DNA from 3 places in the Sulfobacillus thermotolerans genome. Region 1 is predicted to be linked to each of the others. Evidence: riboswitches for the same ligand, from Rfam matches in the RefSeq annotation. Region 1 holds a riboswitch; each other region holds the start of a gene.
What was found. A riboswitch is a leader RNA that binds a small molecule or an ion and turns the genes downstream of it on or off. The one in region 1 is predicted to bind cyclic di-AMP.
Positions count from the first base shown of each region.

Region 2: another riboswitch for cyclic di-AMP. It lies ahead of ORD20_RS15290 (peptidoglycan-binding protein); the one in region 1 lies ahead of ORD20_RS07560 (glycosyltransferase).
Region 3: another riboswitch for cyclic di-AMP. It lies ahead of ORD20_RS01875 (ABC transporter permease); the one in region 1 lies ahead of ORD20_RS07560 (glycosyltransferase).

Region 1 is NZ_CP133983.1:1,481,625-1,487,952, reverse strand. Features, by position in the region: gene ORD20_RS07565 (HAD family hydrolase) at 1-493, opposite strand, end outside; gene ORD20_RS07560 (glycosyltransferase) at 471-1,694, opposite strand; cyclic di-AMP (ydaO/yuaA leader) riboswitch at 1,778-1,905, opposite strand; gene ftsY (signal recognition particle-docking protein FtsY) at 1,940-2,854, opposite strand; gene smc (chromosome segregation protein SMC) at 2,863-6,312, opposite strand.
Region 2 is NZ_CP133983.1:2,900,446-2,906,773, reverse strand. Features, by position in the region: gene ORD20_RS15310 (arsenic transporter) at 1-111, opposite strand, end outside; gene ORD20_RS15305 (ArsA family ATPase) at 218-790, opposite strand; gene ORD20_RS15300 (arsenic metallochaperone ArsD family protein) at 792-995, opposite strand; gene ORD20_RS15295 (2'-5' RNA ligase family protein) at 1,124-1,672, opposite strand; cyclic di-AMP (ydaO/yuaA leader) riboswitch at 2,015-2,136, shown strand; gene ORD20_RS15290 (peptidoglycan-binding protein) at 2,145-2,885, shown strand; gene ORD20_RS15285 (RNA polymerase sigma factor) at 3,262-3,783, shown strand; gene ORD20_RS15280 (WD40/YVTN/BNR-like repeat-containing protein) at 3,780-5,267, shown strand; gene ORD20_RS15275 (thiolase family protein) at 5,347-6,328, opposite strand, start outside.
Region 3 is NZ_CP133983.1:392,176-398,503, forward strand. Features, by position in the region: gene ORD20_RS01850 (ABC transporter ATP-binding protein) at 64-846, opposite strand; gene ORD20_RS01855 (FecCD family ABC transporter permease) at 846-1,805, opposite strand; gene ORD20_RS01860 (ABC transporter substrate-binding protein) at 1,813-2,778, opposite strand; gene ORD20_RS01865 (histidine phosphatase family protein) at 2,906-3,688, opposite strand; gene ORD20_RS01870 (hypothetical protein) at 3,726-3,896, opposite strand; cyclic di-AMP (ydaO/yuaA leader) riboswitch at 3,881-4,004, shown strand; gene ORD20_RS01875 (ABC transporter permease) at 4,101-4,952, shown strand; gene ORD20_RS01880 (ABC transporter substrate-binding protein) at 5,005-6,048, shown strand; gene ORD20_RS01885 (hypothetical protein) at 6,143-6,328, shown strand, end outside.

The sequences.
Region 1 (6,328 bases):
TATATTGCAATGCACGACTCTTTAACGCGGTACAGGGTAAAATGTCGAGGCGCAGTTCTTCAGGGTACCACAGCGTGCGCACCAGCAAGTGGTGTTCGGTCAAACATTGTTGCACCCGCGTTAACAACTGAGGATCCTCCAATTCGAAGGCAATTCGCCAATGAGAACTCCGCCCTCGGTAAATCACGCCCGATACTTCGCTCAAGGCCGAACGCAGTCGGCGCGGCGACCAATGGCGGCGCTGTTCAAAAGCCCAGACCTCGTCCGCTTCCAAATTCGGTCCCCAAAAAATATCAGCGCCAACGTCCGTCGCAATCGCCAAGGGGGTCGGAAAGCCATATCGGCAGATGATCGCATGCGCGTTGCTCAAGGTGCGGCCTGTTAGATAAATCACACCTAATTCGGGGTGCTCCATGAGATAGTCGCGAACCGCTTGCTCGCCACCGTGTCCAATTAATGTGCCATCAATATCAGTAGCCAACACTCGTTTCATGGTGGCCACTGGACGCCACCTCCTCATAGACCGTTTGGAGTCTTTGGGCCATATGATTCACCGTATGATGGCGTTGAACCATTTCTTGGCCGTTCATTCCCCATTGCCGCGCCTGGCTTGGGTTATTCCACAACTGTAACGCGGCCTCCCACAACTGGTCAATACGTGTACGGTCAATCAAAATCCCGTTAAATCCGGACTCGATCCAATCTTGAACACCCGGCACATTTGTCCCAATGACCGGGCAGCCGGAGGCCATGGCTTCTACCACGGCCATGCCCAATGTGGGCCCTTGATTGGGGGCAATCAGCGCCGCAGCCGATCCCATATAGATAGCAATGGCATGATGCGGTGTGGGACCGAGGAACCGAATGTGTTTGCCTAAAGGGCGCGCTAATTCGGCTAAGGTCGGATTGGTGGGGAGCCCTCCTAGAACCTCACCCGGGCTTCCTCCTACCACTAATAAGGTCAAATCGTCGGGTAATGGATGCTGTCCCATGACCTCCAGCACCTCTTTTATCCCCCGCCCCTCTTCTAACCGGCCAACGTAGAGCAAAGGCGGACGATAGAGGCCTAGTCCCCGGAGCAAGGGACCCGCGTCACGAACAAAAAAATTGGTAATGTCAACCCCAGGAGAGACCACGTACAAAGGGACATCAGGAGCTGTTTGATGAATCATTTCGCTCTCTTCTAAGTATGGCACTACAATGGCCTGGGCTTGCGTCAACAACTGCCGCTCCCATTGCATCCGTACCGGTGAAATACGGTCGCCCGGGCGCCTCGTCCACTCTGCCATTTTATAGGGCGAATGAATCCACGGCACTTGGAGCACTTCCGCCACCTTTTGCGCGACCATGCCCGAAATCCAAAAATGGCTGTGAATGGCGTAATATTCCCGGTGCTGGTCATTGACCCATGTCAAGACCTGATCCACTAATTGGTCCCGCACATTATGCCATTGATCATCCGACCAGACCCGATCTTCCCATCCGGTGAGTCGTATCACTTGTCCTAAATGCCCAAAGGACGAGCGTTCCGCCACTTCTTGACGTTGACGCACCGTCATCACATCGACCGCGTAACCTAAATGTTGCAAATTCCTGCCCATTTGGCGTACTAGGACTTGCTGACCACCTGTCTCCCCACCATCCAACGGATTTAAGGGATCGGCCCGCATAGACAACTGCAAAACTCTTTTCATCACCTTGTGGACACCTCCCTCATCACGGAGGGCAAGAAAAACCCCCCTAATTTCCCGGGGGGAACGAGAGATACCATGTCTTAACCTTGAGCCCCCTACGCCTGCGAAGTTAGCTGTCGGGTTCGGGCTCAGAGCCTGCCCGTTGCACCGCAATTCACCCCAAATCGAAATCGGTTCCTCCGCTTCCTTGAGAATTCGGCGTTTTCAAGGTATCTTCTAAGTATAGGATCGGTCTTTAGTACGCGTCAATCGCCTAAGATCGCGCGCACATAGCTGTCTGCATCAAACGGGAGCAAATCTTCCACTTTTTCTCCCACGCCCACAAAGCGGATCGGCAATCCCAATTGGCGCTTGATGGACAACGCTATGCCGCCTTTCGCTGTTCCATCCAGCTTCGTTAACACAATGCCCGTGACCTTGACCGCCTCTAAGAATACTTGCGCTTGGGCTAGCCCATTTTGACCTGTGGTCGCATCAATCACCAGCCACACTTGGTGAGGTGCCTGCGGACGTTCTCGTTGGATCACCCGAACCACTTTTTGCAACTCTTGCATTAAATTAGTCTTGTTATGCAGGCGGCCGGCGGTATCAATGATCGCTAAATCTTTGGACCGAGCGATAGCCGCTTGCACCGTGTCATAGGCCACAGCCGCAGAATCGGCGCCGGGCGCTTGCCGCACCACCTCGACCCCGGAACGCACGCCCCATTCTTGCAGCTGTTCCACTGCGGCGGCCCGAAAGGTATCAGCAGCCCCTAATATCACCTGATATCCTTGGCGCTTCATTAAGGCCGCAAACTTTCCGGCCGTCGTGGTTTTACCCGTTCCATTTACACCGACCATGAGCCAGATACTGGGTCTTTGGGGATCCAACAGTGACGGATCGGAAGGCACATCAAATAGGTCAACCATAATTTCCCGTAAGAGGTCCATGACGTCATCCGCATGCCGCGGGCGCCTGGTGCGGACAGCTTCACGCAAAGCCGCCGTCAGATATTCGATGGTGTCAACACCTAAATCTGCCTCATACAAAATTTCTTCTAACTCTTCCCATAGATTGTCGTCCCACTCTTTCCCGTGAAACAACGCGCGCAGACGTCCGCCCAAATTATTGCGCGTTCGACTCATTCCTTCTTTGAGTCGATTCCAAATTCCGGCCATGCCATCTCCTACCCTTCCGCCACCGCAGCATTTTGATCGAGCTTCACCGAAATTAACCGACTGCGACCTTGTCCATCGCCTGCAACACCCCATAACCCATCAGCAATGACCATCGTTGATTTATGATGAGTGACAATCACGTATTGCGTCGTACCATGATGGTTTTTGATATAGTGTGCCACTCTTTGCGCATTCGCCTCGTCCAAGGCTGCCTCGACTTCATCCAAAACCACAAAGGGCGAAGGGCGGACAGCAAGCAGTGCGAACAGCCAAGCAATACCGCCCAAGGCTTTTTCGCCTCCTGACAAGAGTGTCATCGTACTTGGTTTCTTCCCCGGAGGCTTAATCCATAACTCAACGCCTGGCTCCTCACCCGCCGTCCAGCGAAATCCTCCTTCGCCGCCAATCAACGCCCGGCATGCTTCTTGAAATGCCCGTTCCACTTGACCGGCCGTTTCCTCCAGCCGGGTATTGACATCGCGATCAATTTGTTCGAGAGTCGCCTGCACCTCATCTTTGGCTAATTGTACATCGCGGTACTCGTTCTCTAAATAGCTTAGCCGTTCCCCGAGTTGTGTGTATAGGGCAAAAACCCCCGGCTGCACGGGACCTACTTGGTCCATCTCCTTTTGGAGCGCTTCAATACGCAACTTGGCAGGACCCAATTCCTGATCCGACAACACTTCTTCTGCTCCCGCCTCATAGCCGTCCCACCGCGCCTCGGACTTCGCCAATTGCTGTTCAAGATAGGCCATGCGTTGCGCAATCTTACGTTCCTCCGCATCCATTGCCGCCTGCCGGGCCCGCAATTGTGACACTCGGCTGCCTAAAGCGGTCAGGGTCGCCCTGTCTTGAGCGAGCCTCTCGCGTTGCTGGCTCAGTGCCGCGTGAGTTTGCTCATGCTTATGGCGCGTATCGTCTAAAGCCTTATGCACCACGTCCAACTTGGTTTGGATGTCGTGCATCCGAGCCTCCATGCCGCCATGTTGCTGCGTTATCCGCATTTTTTCTGCGACAGCCCGTTCCCTCAAGTCCCATTGGTGTTTGAGGATCTCATGGCGTTGTTTGGCCTCAAGCACTAAAGCCTGGGCTTCTGACATGCGGTGCGCCGCTTCTTGCCACTGGGCCTGCACATCTTGAAAGTTCTGCTCGGCCGCTATCACCCTACTGCGCACGCTCTTTACATCTTGCGCCAACACCTTCGGATCATGCGTTCCCAATCCTGATAATCCCGCCAACAAGTGTTCGATCTGATCAAGGCGCAACCGGATGCGCGCATCTTCGGCTTGTATGCGTTCCATATCCTCGCGTATTTGACTCACCTGTTGGTGAGCCAAAGCTCGGTCCGCCTCTTGGCGCTCATACAGAGCTTTCACGTGGGTTAATCGGTTGGCAAGGGGCGTGATGCGCTCAGACACTCCGGGTCCCTGACGCCTGTCGCTGCCGCCGGAAATGGCCCCTCCTGCCAAAACCACTTGGCCGTCTAGCGTCACCATTTTATAGCGAAACTGGTGTTGACGGCCCACAGCAGGGGCCACCGTCAAGGACTCCAGTACCAATACCCGCCCGAGCACATGCGAGATAGCGGGGAAAAACGCGGGCTGAAATGTGACCATCGCCAGAGCCCAACCGTGGACGCCCAGCTGGTGTTCCAAAGCTTGATCACGGTCAGGTACAAGGGATGGCCGGATTTGATCCAACGGCAACAGCGTAACGCGTCCTGCTTTGTGCGCCTTGAGCCACTCGACAACCTGCCGAGCATGATGCTCCGTCTCGGTAATCAAGTGGTGTGCGGCAGCCCCCATCGCAACGTCCAACGCCAGCCGATAAGACGCCGCAATGTCTAAGACACTGGCGACCGTTCCCACGATACCTGACAATTGCCCTTGCTCGGCAGCTCGCAATACCGCGCGGACTGGCGCAGGCACCGCCTGCTGCTCTTGCTCCATAGTGCGCAGCGCTTTAATGCGTGCTTCTAATTCCCATGATTCTGATTGCAACCGGCGTGCTTCCGCCTCGCCGGCTGCATACCGAGCTTGAGGATCTTTGAGGCTTTGCGCTAACTGGGCCAGCGTTCGTCGATTAGCCTCTAAGGCTTGGTGTAACGTCTTTCGTTCTTCTTCGAGATGTCCAAGCTGGGCCAACGCTTGGTCTGTCGTTTGCGCTTGTAAAATGCCTTCCACGCGCGCTAATTGGCGTTCACTCTGTTGCAGTCGGCGCTGAGCCTCTTCTAGCGCCGCCTGCGCTTGGTCTCGCTGAGCACGCAAGACATGCACGGCATGTTCGTAATCTGCTAGCCTTTGACGGGCCATATCCCACGCTTTTTGGGCATCGGCCAGATCATCCATTGAGGGCCCTTCGTCATCTCCCATCGTCCCCATCTGCTCTGTAACGACACGAATTTGCCCTTGCAAGCCCTCACTTTCATGCTGATAGCCCTGCCATTCTGCTTCTAAGCGTGCTAACTGCGCCGAAAGGCTAAAAGACTCCTGCTCCAGCTGTCGTACCCGTTCTTGTTGCTGCGCTACTTGACTCTCCACAAAGACCCGCTCTTCTTCTACGCCTTGCAACGCTTTGTTCACGTCTGCCGTCTCTTGTTGCAACAAAACCCGCTGAGTGCGGATCGCATCAAGCGCTGTCTGCCACTCATGGCGATCGTGCATAGCTTTAACGTACTGCGTGTATTGATACCGGGCTAAAAGCGCCGCATGTTCGTGCTGCATCGTGAGATACGCCTGCTCGCGCAACGCCTCATCATGCACCAATTCCTGCTGATGTCGCACCTCCGCCATGAGGTCCGTCAAGCGCATCAAGTTTTTTTGCACGTCCCCAAGATGCTGTAACGTCTCTTTGCGGCGCACTTTATAGCGGGAGACTCCTGCAGCCTCTTCTAGTTGTTCAAGCCGTTCCCGCGGTTTCATCAACAAAGCCTCGTCGACCCGCCCTTGCCCGATAACGGCGTAGTTAAAACGGCCGACCCCGCTGTCCAAAAACAGGTCCACCACATCTTTCAATCGGCATGTGCGCCCATTAAGCAAATACTCGGAATCCCCGGAGAGGTAATAACGACGCGTCACCGTGAGCACTTCGGGCCATTTTTCCATCTCACCGTCATGGTTATCGAACGTGAGGACTACCTCAGCAAGTTTTGCTCTTTGACCCTTGCCTCCCACGTGGAGCAAGTCATCCCACCGCTCGGCCCGCAATTCTTTCACCCGCTGTTCGCCCAAAGCCCAGCGAATTGCATCTATGACATTACTTTTGCCGCCGCCGTTAGGCCCCACAATCACGGTAATACCCGGCGACAACACGATACGGGTGTCTTGCCCAAACGATTTAAATCCATAGAGGCTTATCGTTGATAAATGCATAGAAAAAATCATCCATTCCCGGCAGTCTGAGGCATTAGTGGAAATCATTGTACCATATCGGTCCCGTTTCAGACGACGAAATCCCATGTCGCTTTCCCCCCAC
Region 2 (6,328 bases), 1.4 Mb from region 1:
CAGTGCTAGCGCTGCTCCTGCGGACGCACTCCAACCAATCGATAATCCTTTGGGCTGCCAAATCACCAGGCCCAAGGTGACCACAAAGATTGCTAACGCCAGATAACCCATAGCACCCTCATCACTTGTGTCTTGAATAGATTCCAAAAAGACGGTGGCAATGCGGAGACTTCAAAAAGGCTCGCTGTGCCGGTTTGATAATCTAACTCTTGCTTTATCATCGCAAGAGTTTGACAATCTGTCGAATCGCCTCTGCGCCTGTTATTTCCTCTTCTTGCCATGGTATGCCCACTATTTCACGCACGCGATAACGTCTTTGCAATTCCGTTAAATAGTCCCGTTGTTTGGTAACCGGCAACTCCAGCAACCTTAACGTATGGCCTGTCGGAGCCGTGTCAAAAACTACCCAGTCGTAGGCGGGGTTACGCAAGCAGGCAATAAATGGGTCAAATGTCGCCATCTCTTCCGTACAGGGACCGCTCATCTTCTCATCTGCAGCGTGAACAATCGTTTCCGGAAATAACACCCGCAAGGGGGCTAACGCACGCTCTTTATACGCCGCAAGAGAGGCTTTAGAATCGATAGCCTGTACAAAGAGGCCATTGACCGCTTCTACCGGTTGAGGCTCAAGACCCACAGGCTGCCCAAAAACGTCTCCCAGATTGGACGCCGGATCTGTTGTCACCAACAGCGTGTTCAAGCCTTTTTGCGCTAGTGCGACCGCCGCTGCCGAGGACAGGGACGTCTTACCCACCCCTCCCTTGCCTGAAAACAGCAGATAATGCGTCATGTCAGCCCTCCTGGCGGCCACAAATATCTTCATAAGAGGGATACTGCCCCATTGTAAGGACAGCCCCTTCCACCGTAACAATCGGAAGCGCCTGATACACAACGGTATCGGAGACGAAGGCGTCCGGATTGTGACTCAACATATAGCGGGCTACCTGGTGCCCCTCATGTTTCAATCGTTCAATCAGGGTCGCTACTCGGACCAGTTGCTGAGTGCGAGGCCAATAAGTTCTCGGTTAATACCCGTAACCGTGATTTCCTCTTTTGTTAGATTCATGTATAATTATATCATTATCTATAAATAGCAACATGTGTGCTGGGAACATTCTTTACCTTATGATTTGATGGAGCGTCCTAGAGGAAAACTTCCCAAAATACGACAGCCTGGCACGCCCTGTTGGACATTAACCCACTCAACTTCGGAGATGTCCCAAAATAACGCAGACCGGTGTTGCTCAACCAGATGGGTGAGGCGTGCTTCAACGGCTCCCGCAGTCGCAGGATTGACGCGCGCCATGGTGATATGGGGAATAATCTCTTGATGCTTACCTTCATACGGTGGATATGTTCGAAATTTTTGCCAAATCGTTTCAAATAGCGTCATCAACTCTGGCGTTACTGTGACTTTTAAGTACAAAATCATTTCGTTGGGCATTTCAAAGCGCCCCATGTTGTCAAAATAAATCCGAAAGGGCGCCATTTTACCCAGCAAACGCTTCAACTGGGGAGCCACGATCCGAGATTTTGGCTCATCGGCAAAAGGAAAATGCACCGTGACATGTGCAGGGAGTTGCCGAGCAGAAGGGTCGCTTTGCAACCTGAACGCCTCTAGCGCGTCAGGCAAGGCTACCGGAATAATTAAAGCATTACCGTCAATCAGCAATGTGTTCCCTCCACGCTCAGTATGCCTTGTCTGCAATGAACTGATTCTCGGTCAACTCCTCTGGCAAATCTTAGGGTGAAAAAACACAGAATTTATTACCTGCCGAAAAAAATTTGTCACAATAAAACCGCATTATACCGTTTATTCTAGTGACATTTTCGTGTTTCGCCAAGTTTTTTTCCATTTCCACATCTTTGCAGCCAAAACAAATGCTGGAGTTCGTCTCCCTTCGTGCTCATTGTCGTGCATACCCGCGCCAAAATGCCTAGACGCCACGTTGTGCCCGGACAAGGCATCTCGACAGATTTCCCCGTTTCTTGTGATCCCCGTTACACTATGGGGCGTTACACCGCGCCTAATTCCTTGGGAACCGGGGGATTATTCTTTGGGTGAATCCTTTTTAGGCAGGGACGCTCGTGCCCGAACCCGTAAACTAACTCCGGCGGCGCCAAACGAGAGGAGGCATTCATTGATGGGATTGTGGAAACCTTTTGCATTAGCCATATCCGCTATGAGCAGTATGTTAATGGTATCGAGTCCTACATGGGCGCAAAGCGTCACGCTACCGGAACTCGAAGCCCAACATCCCGCGATGCAGCACACCCTATCTTATTCCGACCAAGGGCATTGGGTGATGACCTTGCAGGCTGACTTACAAGATCTCGGTTTTTCGGCTGTTGGACCTGTTGATGGTATCTTTGGCCCCAAAACCGAACAAGGGGTCAAAGACTTCCAACAGGCTGAAGGTCTGCCCGTGACGGGGACCGTAGACCCTGCAACTTGGCAAGATATTCTCGCCGGATTTCATCTCACCCCGGCCTATTCGTCTTCTGAAGGCTCCGCGGTCCAAGCATCCAATGCATCCCCTCAGACGATAGACGGCAAACCGGTGGTGGCGGTCTATCATATGACGGCAACAGCCTATGGACCGAGTGCACAAGACAACTATCCCTATGGTCCTGTTGATGCATTCGGACAACCTCTGCAACCCGGCATGATCGCTGTTGACCCCAGTGTCATCCCTTTGAAATCTACCGTCTACGTCCAAGGCTATCACGATTCTGTACTGCCCCAAAGCGGCTTTCTTGGTCAAGCCATGGATACCGGCGGCGCGATTGTCGGCGACCGCATTGATATCTTTATGGACAATGGCTCCCAGACCGTAGCCAACTTTGGCATTCAGCCCGTCACTGTTTACGTGCTGGGCCAATAACTAGGCATTCTCGCGCCAAAGGATCCGTAGTCTGGGCGCGAGAATGCTATCCATCTTTAATATCCCACATAAGCCGCGCGGCCCGGCCTCCAATTTTTAAAGGCCCGAACCACGCCGACACATATTCCGTTCCGTAGCGAGAAAGTGTTGCGGTGCTTATAATAGCTATAGGGATTGTGGTTGCACGACCGATGACGAATAATTTAAGAATGTGCAACATAATACGGCTGTGGTCTGACCATAACGACCGTGTTCAGAGCGTACATCCTCAGATTCGACATGTCTCGCTCGTTCCATTCTTGCGTATGAAAGTGTTAAGTGATGTAACCTCCTTGCATCGTCAAACGTTATGGTATTGAGACAAGAGAAAAGGGAGTTGCCTGTTACGGACGCACAGGAAGAACGACGGTTTACCCAATTTATGGAGGAATATGGAGATAGAGCTTTGCGGTATGCTTTCGTCACACTGCACGTCAAAGATGACGCGGAGGACACGGCCCAAGAAGCCTTCGTCCGTTTGTGGCGCCATACCGAACGGCACGGCGCGGACACTCTGAGCCCTGCTTTGCTTTTTCATACGATTACCAATCTTTGTCGCGACCGTATGCGTTATTACAAGCGCCATCCCGAAGATCCCACCGACATTCTCGAGGTAACTCAATCTGCCGTCGATGAGGTACCCTTACTTTTGGAGGACGTCAATGTTTTGGACGCTGTCATGAAACTCGGTGTGGTTGAACGCCAATGCATCTTATTATTTTATTATATGGACCGCTCACTAAAGGAGACCGCCGCGGCGCTCGGCGTCAGCGAACAGGTTGTGAAAACCCGTCTCTACCGGGCCCGCCAACACTTGCGTCCTTTGCTTGAACCCCTGTGGAAGGAGGGACTGTTATGAGCGAAGAACGCCACCATGACACAATCGGAGAGCTGATGGATCGGGCCATGGCTGACGGGATGGGTCTGTACTTCAAACCCGACTGGCATCCGAAAAAAGCGTTAAAACGGCGTGCGCGCGTCCGGCAGATATTTTTGAGCGCTGCCGCGGCGTCGATTGCAGGATTGTTAATTCTTCCGCAAATTCGCCCCGCCGGACAAAGCCATACATCGACAGGCCAGCGCACCTTATCAGCACCGGCCCTGTCGGCTTCTGTGAAACATGTGATATCCCAATTAAGCAATCAACCCGTGCAAGTCATGGGGATGTCGCCGGTCTATGCCACCTATCCAATGGCTGTTCCCACGGGACACGCACTCACCTTGTCAGGCAAGTTTAGCGTGGGCAATATCACCGGGACGTCTTTGGTGTTAAAACTGGACAATCGACGCCGTGTATTAGGCGGCACACTATTTAATCAAGGCGTCCCTGTCTATGATTTTGTGGGAAATATCACGACGGGCGGTGACGTTATTAACCCCCATCCGTCGGCTACCCCACTTGCTGGCACGTGGGTTTCCGGCCTCCCGACTCCCATTTCCTCATTTGCGGCGGCCGGCTCATATATTTATCTGACACATAACAATACCTGGGCGGTGCTTCATGGTCCCCGCAACGCGTACTGGGCAGCCTCGCCTGGCCACGCCTCTCCCAACATTATCGACACCATTTCAGCGCTGCCATCCAATCCACAATCCGTTCTCTTGGCGGAAGAAGCGCCATCAGGACTCAGTTCCGGGTATGTCAGTAATAATGGGGGACGGACTTGGCAACCGTGGACTTTAGGGCAAACCACGTTTTCGAATGTCGTCGCGATGGGACACCAGTATTGGGCTATCATCAATGGGACTTTGCAAACAAGCTTCAACGGCATGACGTGGCGTTCCATGATGGCCCTTAATACCAATCGCTGGCAAGTCGAGGATTTTGCCATTAATCCTTCCAACGCGCAGCAAATTGCCGTGGCCCTAGTGCCGATATCCGGCACAGGGATCGGACCCGTTTTAGAAAGTCTTAACGGCGGCAAGACATGGCAGGAATTACCCCATTTTCCTGCCTTAGGAGCCGCCCCCTCCAGTATGGTCATGTCTCCAGCCGGAGGAATTTCGGCGCTCGTCAATCTTACAGATCCTGTGTTGGTGTGTTATTCCCCTCACCACCAAAAGTGGACCGCTATTGCCGTCCCCGCGTCGCCAGACCAAGTGGGCATTGGCCAACTTGCCGCGTCTCCCAACGGTGATCTGTTATACGGCTCGCCTACTGGATCCATTTACCGATGGGTAAAAGCCACAGGCCAATGGCAGTCCATTAGTGCTCCGACCACAACGACATCCGCCCCATATCCGCTTGAAGCGATTGGAAACCATCAAATTCTCGCCGGCTATGGGAACGGCTGGTCGATTTTCGTGGTGTCGAATCCTCTCCCGTCTAAGAAACCTTCTTAAGCGCCTGTTAGCCAAGATGATGGATGAAGGCCCTTCTCACCGGAGAAGGGCCTTCATCCATCGATCCTAATATTGCTGTTTAGACCCGTTCAATAATGGTCGCCACGGCCATTCCCCATCCAATGCACATCGTGATGAGTCCATAGCGTCCTTGAATCGCCTCGAGCTGATTGAGCGCCGTCAAGACGAGACGACCGCCTGAGGCTCCTAGGGGATGTCCCAACGCAATGGCTCCCCCATTGGGGTTGACTTTGTTCCAATCGGGATGATATTCGCGGCCCCATGCTAAGACAACCGATGCAAAGGCTTCGTTTACCTCAAACACATCGATATCATCAAAACGTAAGCCCGCTTTGTCTAACACCTTGCGCGTCGCAGGAATCGGTCCGGTGAGCATGATGACAGGATCCACTCCCACCACGGCCATTGCAACAATACGAGCCCGCGGGGTTAAATGATGCTGACGCAGGGCCTGTTCCGACGCAACCAACAAGGCGCTGGCGCCATCGCTAATCTGACTGGAATTCCCCGCGGTGACGACACCGTCGGCCTTAAAGGGCAAACGCAGTGTAGCCATTTTCTCCACAGTAGTGTCTGCCCGTGGGCCTTCGTCCTGCGTCACCGTCAAGGGCTCTTGACCTTCGGCACTTTGGACCCTGACCGGTATAATTTCCTTGTCAAAAAAATGCTGATTTTGGGCCCGAACGGCCCGCATGTGGCTTTCGTAGGAATACTGGTCTAACTCTTGACGCGATAACTTCCACTGGGCCGCTATCAATTCTGCGGAAATACCCTGAGGAACAATATTGTATTGGGCCAAGAGCTGGTCGCTGAAGGTCGAGCCATCGCTGCCCATGGGCACCCGCGTCATAGATTCCACGCCAGCCGCTACGACCACATCGTGCATGCCTGACATAATGGCTTGTGCCGCTTGGTTGATGGTCTCAAGACTTGACGCACACATGCGGTTGACGGTGGTCCCGGGCACCTCAACAGGAAATCCGGCGATGAGGGGAGCCAACCGGCCGATGTTGTATCCCTGTTCACCAATCTGGGTCACA
Region 3 (6,328 bases), 1.1 Mb from region 1:
ATTTTATGATAGGCCATGGTCGCTTGGGGAAGAAAAAATAAGGACGGTTAAGTTTGATATTTGTTATAAAGCCAGCACAATCATTTTGCCAGACACCGGATGGCTGATGCGCTGCAACGTGGTGTGAAAGACCTGCTCTAAGAGGGGGGATACCAAAACCTGTTCAGGGGAAGCCGCAAGGGATACCTGCCCGTGCTGCATCAGCCATATGTGGTCAGCAAACAGGCCCACTGTGGCTAAATCGTGGTAAGCCATGATGACGGTCTTACCGTGAACGTGGGCGAGGTCTTCGAGGACATGAATGATGGCTTGAGCATGACCGGGATCTAAATGGGCCGTGGGTTCATCAAGAAGTAGCACGGGCGTATTTTGAACCAGCGCCATGCCGAGTAAGGTGCGCTGCTGTTCGCCGCCAGACAATGACCGGTAGGATCGGTCGTGAAAAGCGCTCAGACCCAATTGCTCGAGCACGGGACCAATCTGCGGGGCAGTGTCGCCGGTTATGCGGGTCTTCCACGACATGCTGGGGAGACTGCCTAAATTTAAAATTTCGGCAACCGTCAGGTCAAATCCCAAGGGCATCAATTGAGACACTAAGGTCACCAAGTTAGCCCGTGCTGATGCAGCTATATCCAAGAGGGCGCTGTCGCCGTAATAGACCGATCCGCTGGTTGGTTTCAAGTAACCTCCTAACAGACGCAAGAGGGTGGATTTACCCGCTCCATTGGGCCCAATCAAGGCCGTAATCGCGCCAGGTTGAAATGAGCCGGTTAATGGTCCAAAAGAAGCCGTGGATGACGGCCAAATATATTGGAGGTTTTCACAATGGAGTCTCTCAAAAGACATTATCCTGACACCACCCGAGTTTTGAAGAGAATATAGACGAAATAAGGACCGCCGATTAAGTCACTGACCAAGCCGACCGGGACCGTGCCAATCCACGGGATTTGTTCAGCTAAAATGTCGGCACCGACTAAAAAGATAGCGCCGGCAAAAAACGAGAGGGGAAGCAGCAAATGGTGATTCGAGCCTTGCAACCTGCGAATAATGTGGGGAATGACCAATCCGACAAAGCCGATTAAACCCGCTAGATAGACAGAGGCGGCGGTTAACAAGCTGGCCAGAATTAGCAGGAGCGTTTGCGCACGCATCACGTTGACGCCAAGATAGTGCGCTTGTTCTTCTCCGAGATAAAAGGCGTTTAACTCCGGAGCAAAGGGCCACGTGGCCACTAGCGCCACGATGATCATAATGGACGGCCATAACAGTTCATGCCAGCCAATGCCATGAATGCCGCCAAGTTCCCACGATAGAACCTGCGTCAATGTCTTTTGATGCGCTAGCATGACAAACGTGGTTAACGCACCTAAGACCAAACTTAAGGCATATCCCGCTAAAATCAAGGTGAGCATATGGACGCGGCCTTGCCCGCGGGCCAGTAGATAGGCCGCAAAAACCGCTGTAATCGCGCCAATAAATGCGCCCACTCCCATGAGACCCGATGCCGGCAGCAAGAGACTTAAGAGCATCGCGCCAAATCCGGCGCCGGCTGACGCCCCCACAATATAGGGATCGGCTAAAGGATTTTTAAACAAGGCTTGCATGACGGCCCCTGCGGTACCTAAAGCGCCGCCCACGAGGGCGGCGGCAATCAATCGCGGTAAACGGATATCCCAGATAATGATGGCGGGAATGGAGGAACCGAAGGGATGAATGAGACTCTGTCCGACTTGTTGCCAGGAAAGTGTCACGGGCCCATAGGTGAGCCCTAGGAAGATCACGGCCGCAAGCAGGGCGATGCCCATGCTGATCCTAAAAATTCTGGATGAGGTCATGAGGAATCGCCAGATGCGGGTGGATGAGTTGAATCAGTTCTACCAGCCCCATGGCTACGGCAGGGGAGGGTTCATCGACATAAGAGTCTTGGGGAATGGCTAGGACCTTGTGATTTTTGACAGCGGCCAGTTGAGAAAAGCCGGGCAATTGATCGATAACCTGGGTGCTGCCATCAGCCGGGTCAAAAATGATGATTTGCGGATCGGCTTTGACGACCTGTTCGGGTGTTACTTGTGGATAGGCGGTGTGGCTAAAGCTTGCCGCAACATTTTGAGAACCGGCCATGGTTAATAAGCTATTGAGGTAACTGTTGGGCCCAGCGGTATATAATTGCCCGAGGTCAAGAAAAACCCGCGGCGTATGGTGAGTATTCTTTTTGACCAGGTCTTCAAGGGTTGTCAGTTGGCTTTTGAGATGGGCGACAATCGCGCTCGCCTGATGGACGCGCCCCGTGGCTTGACCCACAATCTCAATGTCGTGATACACACCGGCGATGCTTTGAGGACTCAAGATAAGAACAGGAATGTGAAACCGGCTGAGCGCCGAGAGCCCCTTAATGCCGGGCATGGCCAAGACGAGGTCTGGCTTGGTCGCAACGATTTGTTCGACACTGACCCCAGGATACGAGGACCCAATGTCATGTAGCCCTTTGAGCTCTGATGCCCAAGGCGCTGGGGCATACTGGAACGTCGAGGAATCGGTGCCGACAATGTCCGATTTTAATCCCAAATCTAATGCAATCTCGGTATTGCTGGGATCGATAGTAACGATCCGTGTTGCCGGTTTCGGCAAGGTTACCGTGCGTCCGGTGTCATCTACAATCCGGATGCTATGAGACACGTGGTTGGGGGCAGCGGCACTTGGGGTGGTTCCGCAACCGGCGATAAGGGTGGATCCTAGGGCGAGAACAGCTAAACGCCATGCTAATGACAAGCGAATCACAGATCTTTCTCCTTACATCACGAATTTTTACAAAGAATTCTTTGCCATAATGGAAGTGTATGCTGAATAGCTGGTAAACACAAGAAAAAGGGACGAACGGACCATGTTGTCGACGCATATCCATTGCTTAAGAACACAAAGGAGGCGGTGAGCATGTGGGATGAAAATGGCGACGCACAAAAGATGCCGCAAGTGTTGGCGGCTCTATGGGTTCAGAGGCGCGCAGCGGCAATTGGAACCTTGGCTGGGTACGCACGGCTTGATCCCAGCGTGGTTGCCCGCGTGTTAACCGCCTTGACTCAGCGGGGGTGGGTACACGAGTATCGCCTTCCTGGTCAACCGCCGCTTTACTTGTGGGCCGGCCTTTGCACCGAGGATATGCTGAAAACCGCGGATATGATCCGGCGTATTGCTTGGGACTTACCGCGCCTTTAATGCAGTCCGCATGGGTGGCAGCAATCGTCAAGGTATGGCGTTCTCGGGGTTCCACAAAGTGGGCCAGCGCATTCAACACGCGTTGCCCCACCGCCCGAATGCTTTCGCCGCCAGGGGGTGGATTGCGATCAGGGTCTTGACGCCATGCGATAAAGGACGGGGACTCCGCTTCCTCAAGATCGCGCAGGCGCTTTCCATCCCATTGGCCTAGATTGACTTCGGCTAAATCAGGCAAAATCACGGGAGTCAAGTCATGATCTTGGGCTAAAGGGGCTAGCGTTTCTTGGGCTCTGAGCAACGGGCTTGTAACCAAATAGCGTATGGGCGCGTTATGCCATTGGTGGGCCAGTTGTTGTGCTTGAGCCCGTCCTGTTGCCGTAAGGGCTGGATCCCATGAGCGACAGGCAAAGCGACCGGCGGCATTGGCTTCGCTTTCACCATGTCGAATGAGTATGATATCTGCAAATGAGGGCAACACAGAACCTCCTGGAAAATCAGGTATGCCCATTATCTTACCCAATTTGGGGAAGAATGGGGAGCTTAAATTTTCGGTTGCGATATTTGTCAGTATAGGTCGAAATTGCCAACATCCGCTTATCCATGGTAGCCTTAAAGAGCACAAGCGTTGCATCTACAGCATATTCTAGGCTAGAGAGCGGCGTGCCAATTGAATCAATCGCCAAATCGTGTCATCACACGAACGGGGGACCCAATTTTCGGGGCGTACGCAAGGGGGCAGCCATCCGCCCTAGCCCGTCAGCTTACCTCGTCGGCTTGGAAGGCTTGGACTATGCCCGGGCTTTAGCCCGGTTTTTTCTTTGATGGGGCGACTGTTCAGTTGGATAGGAGATGAGAAGAGATTATGCATTTGCAAGGAGGCTGTTGACATGGGGTATAGCTATATGGCGTCTGATGAGCTTGACGCTGAAAGCGCCGAAGGCGCACTGGAGCAAAAAGTGTGGAAGGAAGACAAAAAGCCCTATCGTGGCTACGTTCCATGGCTCGTCGCCGTTATCATGATAGCCTTGTGGTGGGGAGTGACGGCCCTGAATCTCTTTCCTCCAACGGCCTTGCCTTCACCAGGGGCCGTTGTCCATGACTTTATCACCGTCGCGACGGTCGGTTATAGTGGGGAGCCACTGTTAACCAGTACGCTTTACAGTTTGGGGAGGATTACGACCGGATTTATAGCAGCAGTGGTCGTGGGCGTGCCGATTGGATTTTGGATGGCGTCCACGGATTGGGTGTTCTTAGCGATTGATCCGCTGTTGCAATTTTTGCGGCCGATTCCGCCCTTGGCGTACATCCCCGTCATGATTGTCTGGTTTGGCATTGGGGAGACGTCCAAGGTGGTTTTGATTTTCTTCTGCACCATCCCGATTATCATCATCAGCGCGATGTCAGGCGTTAAGAGTGTTCAAGAAACGCGCATTCGCGTAGCGCAATGCTTAGGCGCTAACAAGCGTCAGATTTTCCGCTATGTCATCTTTCCTTCAGCGCTTCCAGAAATCTTTACGGGCATGCGGGTTGGCATTGGAATTGCCTGGACCTGTTTAGTGGCAGCGGAAATGATTGCTGCCTCCAAGGGCCTAGGATGGATGATTGAGTCGGCCGGCAATGAATTACAAATTGGGGTAGTCTTTGTCGGCATCGTCATGATTGGGTTGTTGGGATACGGCATGGAGTTGATTATTCGCTCCATTGAGCACCGTGTCACACCGTGGAAGGGGAAAGCATAAACACAATCAAGATGGCAAAAACCCACAGCCATAAAATGAAGGAGGATGTTATGTGGAGAAAAAGAAGACCTTGAAGCCGTTTCTGGCCGGATTAATGGTGTTGCCATTAATGGCCATCGTGGCCGGGTGCGGCACGTCTGGGGCAGCCAGTGAACCGACGGTGACGATTGGCTACGAAAATGCGCCCGATCCGGAGTCTGTGGCGATAGAACAAAACTTTTTTCAAAAGACGATGCATGCCCACGTGGTGTTGAAGTATTTTTCCTCCGGCCCTGACGCGCTGACCTCACTTGCATCAGGATCCTTGGACTTTATGACAACCCTGGGCAATCCTCCAACAGCAGCGGCGATTGCTCGGGGTGTGCCGCTTAAAGTGGTATGGGCCATGGAGCGTTATACGACGGCCGAGGGATTGGTGGTGAAAAACGGCAGTCATATCCATTCGCTGCAAAATTTAGAGGGGAAGACGGTGGCATTGGTAAGCGGTTCCACTTCGCCTTTTGAGCTAGATACGGCGCTGGCCATGCACCATCTGCCCGTATCATCGGTGCAAATCAACAATATGTCACCGCCGGATATGGTGGCCGCGTGGAAAACGGGCCGCATTGATGCCGCCTATGTGTGGGCGCCATTTCTCAATGAAATGCAGCAAGATGATGGACATATTCTGATTTATGACCAGGATCAGGTGGACAAAGCGCCGATTTTTAATTTAGCGGTGGTCAATGCGCACTTTGCCGCTAAAAATCCCCAGCTAGTCGATGAGTTCGTGAAGGCCGAAGAGGACGGCGTAAAATTCTTTTACCAACACCCAACGAAATCGTTTGAAGACATTGCTAAACTCAATGGGATTTCTCCTGCCGAAGCGCGTAGCCAGGCGGCAGGCCTCAGCTTTACCACGCTGGCCCAGGAATTGACACCCCGCCGCTTGGGGACGGCCAGTACCGTCAAAGATTCCCTTGTGACGCGCTCGTTAACTTCAGCGGCGCAGTGGTTGAAGCAGACCGGTCAAATTTCCAGCGTCCCCCCCAATCTTAGTCAATACGTCGATCCGAGTTATTGCGAGACGGTCTATCACCAAGAACATCAGGGGTAAGGGGGAAAGACGGTGATATCACTGCAAAATGTCAGCAAGTTCTACCCCCCCACGCAAAAAGGGGGGAAGCCCGTGCTGGCGGTGGATGATTTTGATGCGCAAATTGAGTCAACGGGCGGCGATTGCGCGGGCCTTGATTACAGAACCGCAAATGCTTCTCATGGATGAGCCTTTTGGCGCTCTTGACGCGCAAACGCGAACCGACATGCAAAAGTTTCTGTTGACCATCTGGGACCGCTTAAGGCCCACGGTTCTCTTTATCACGCATGACGTCGAAGAG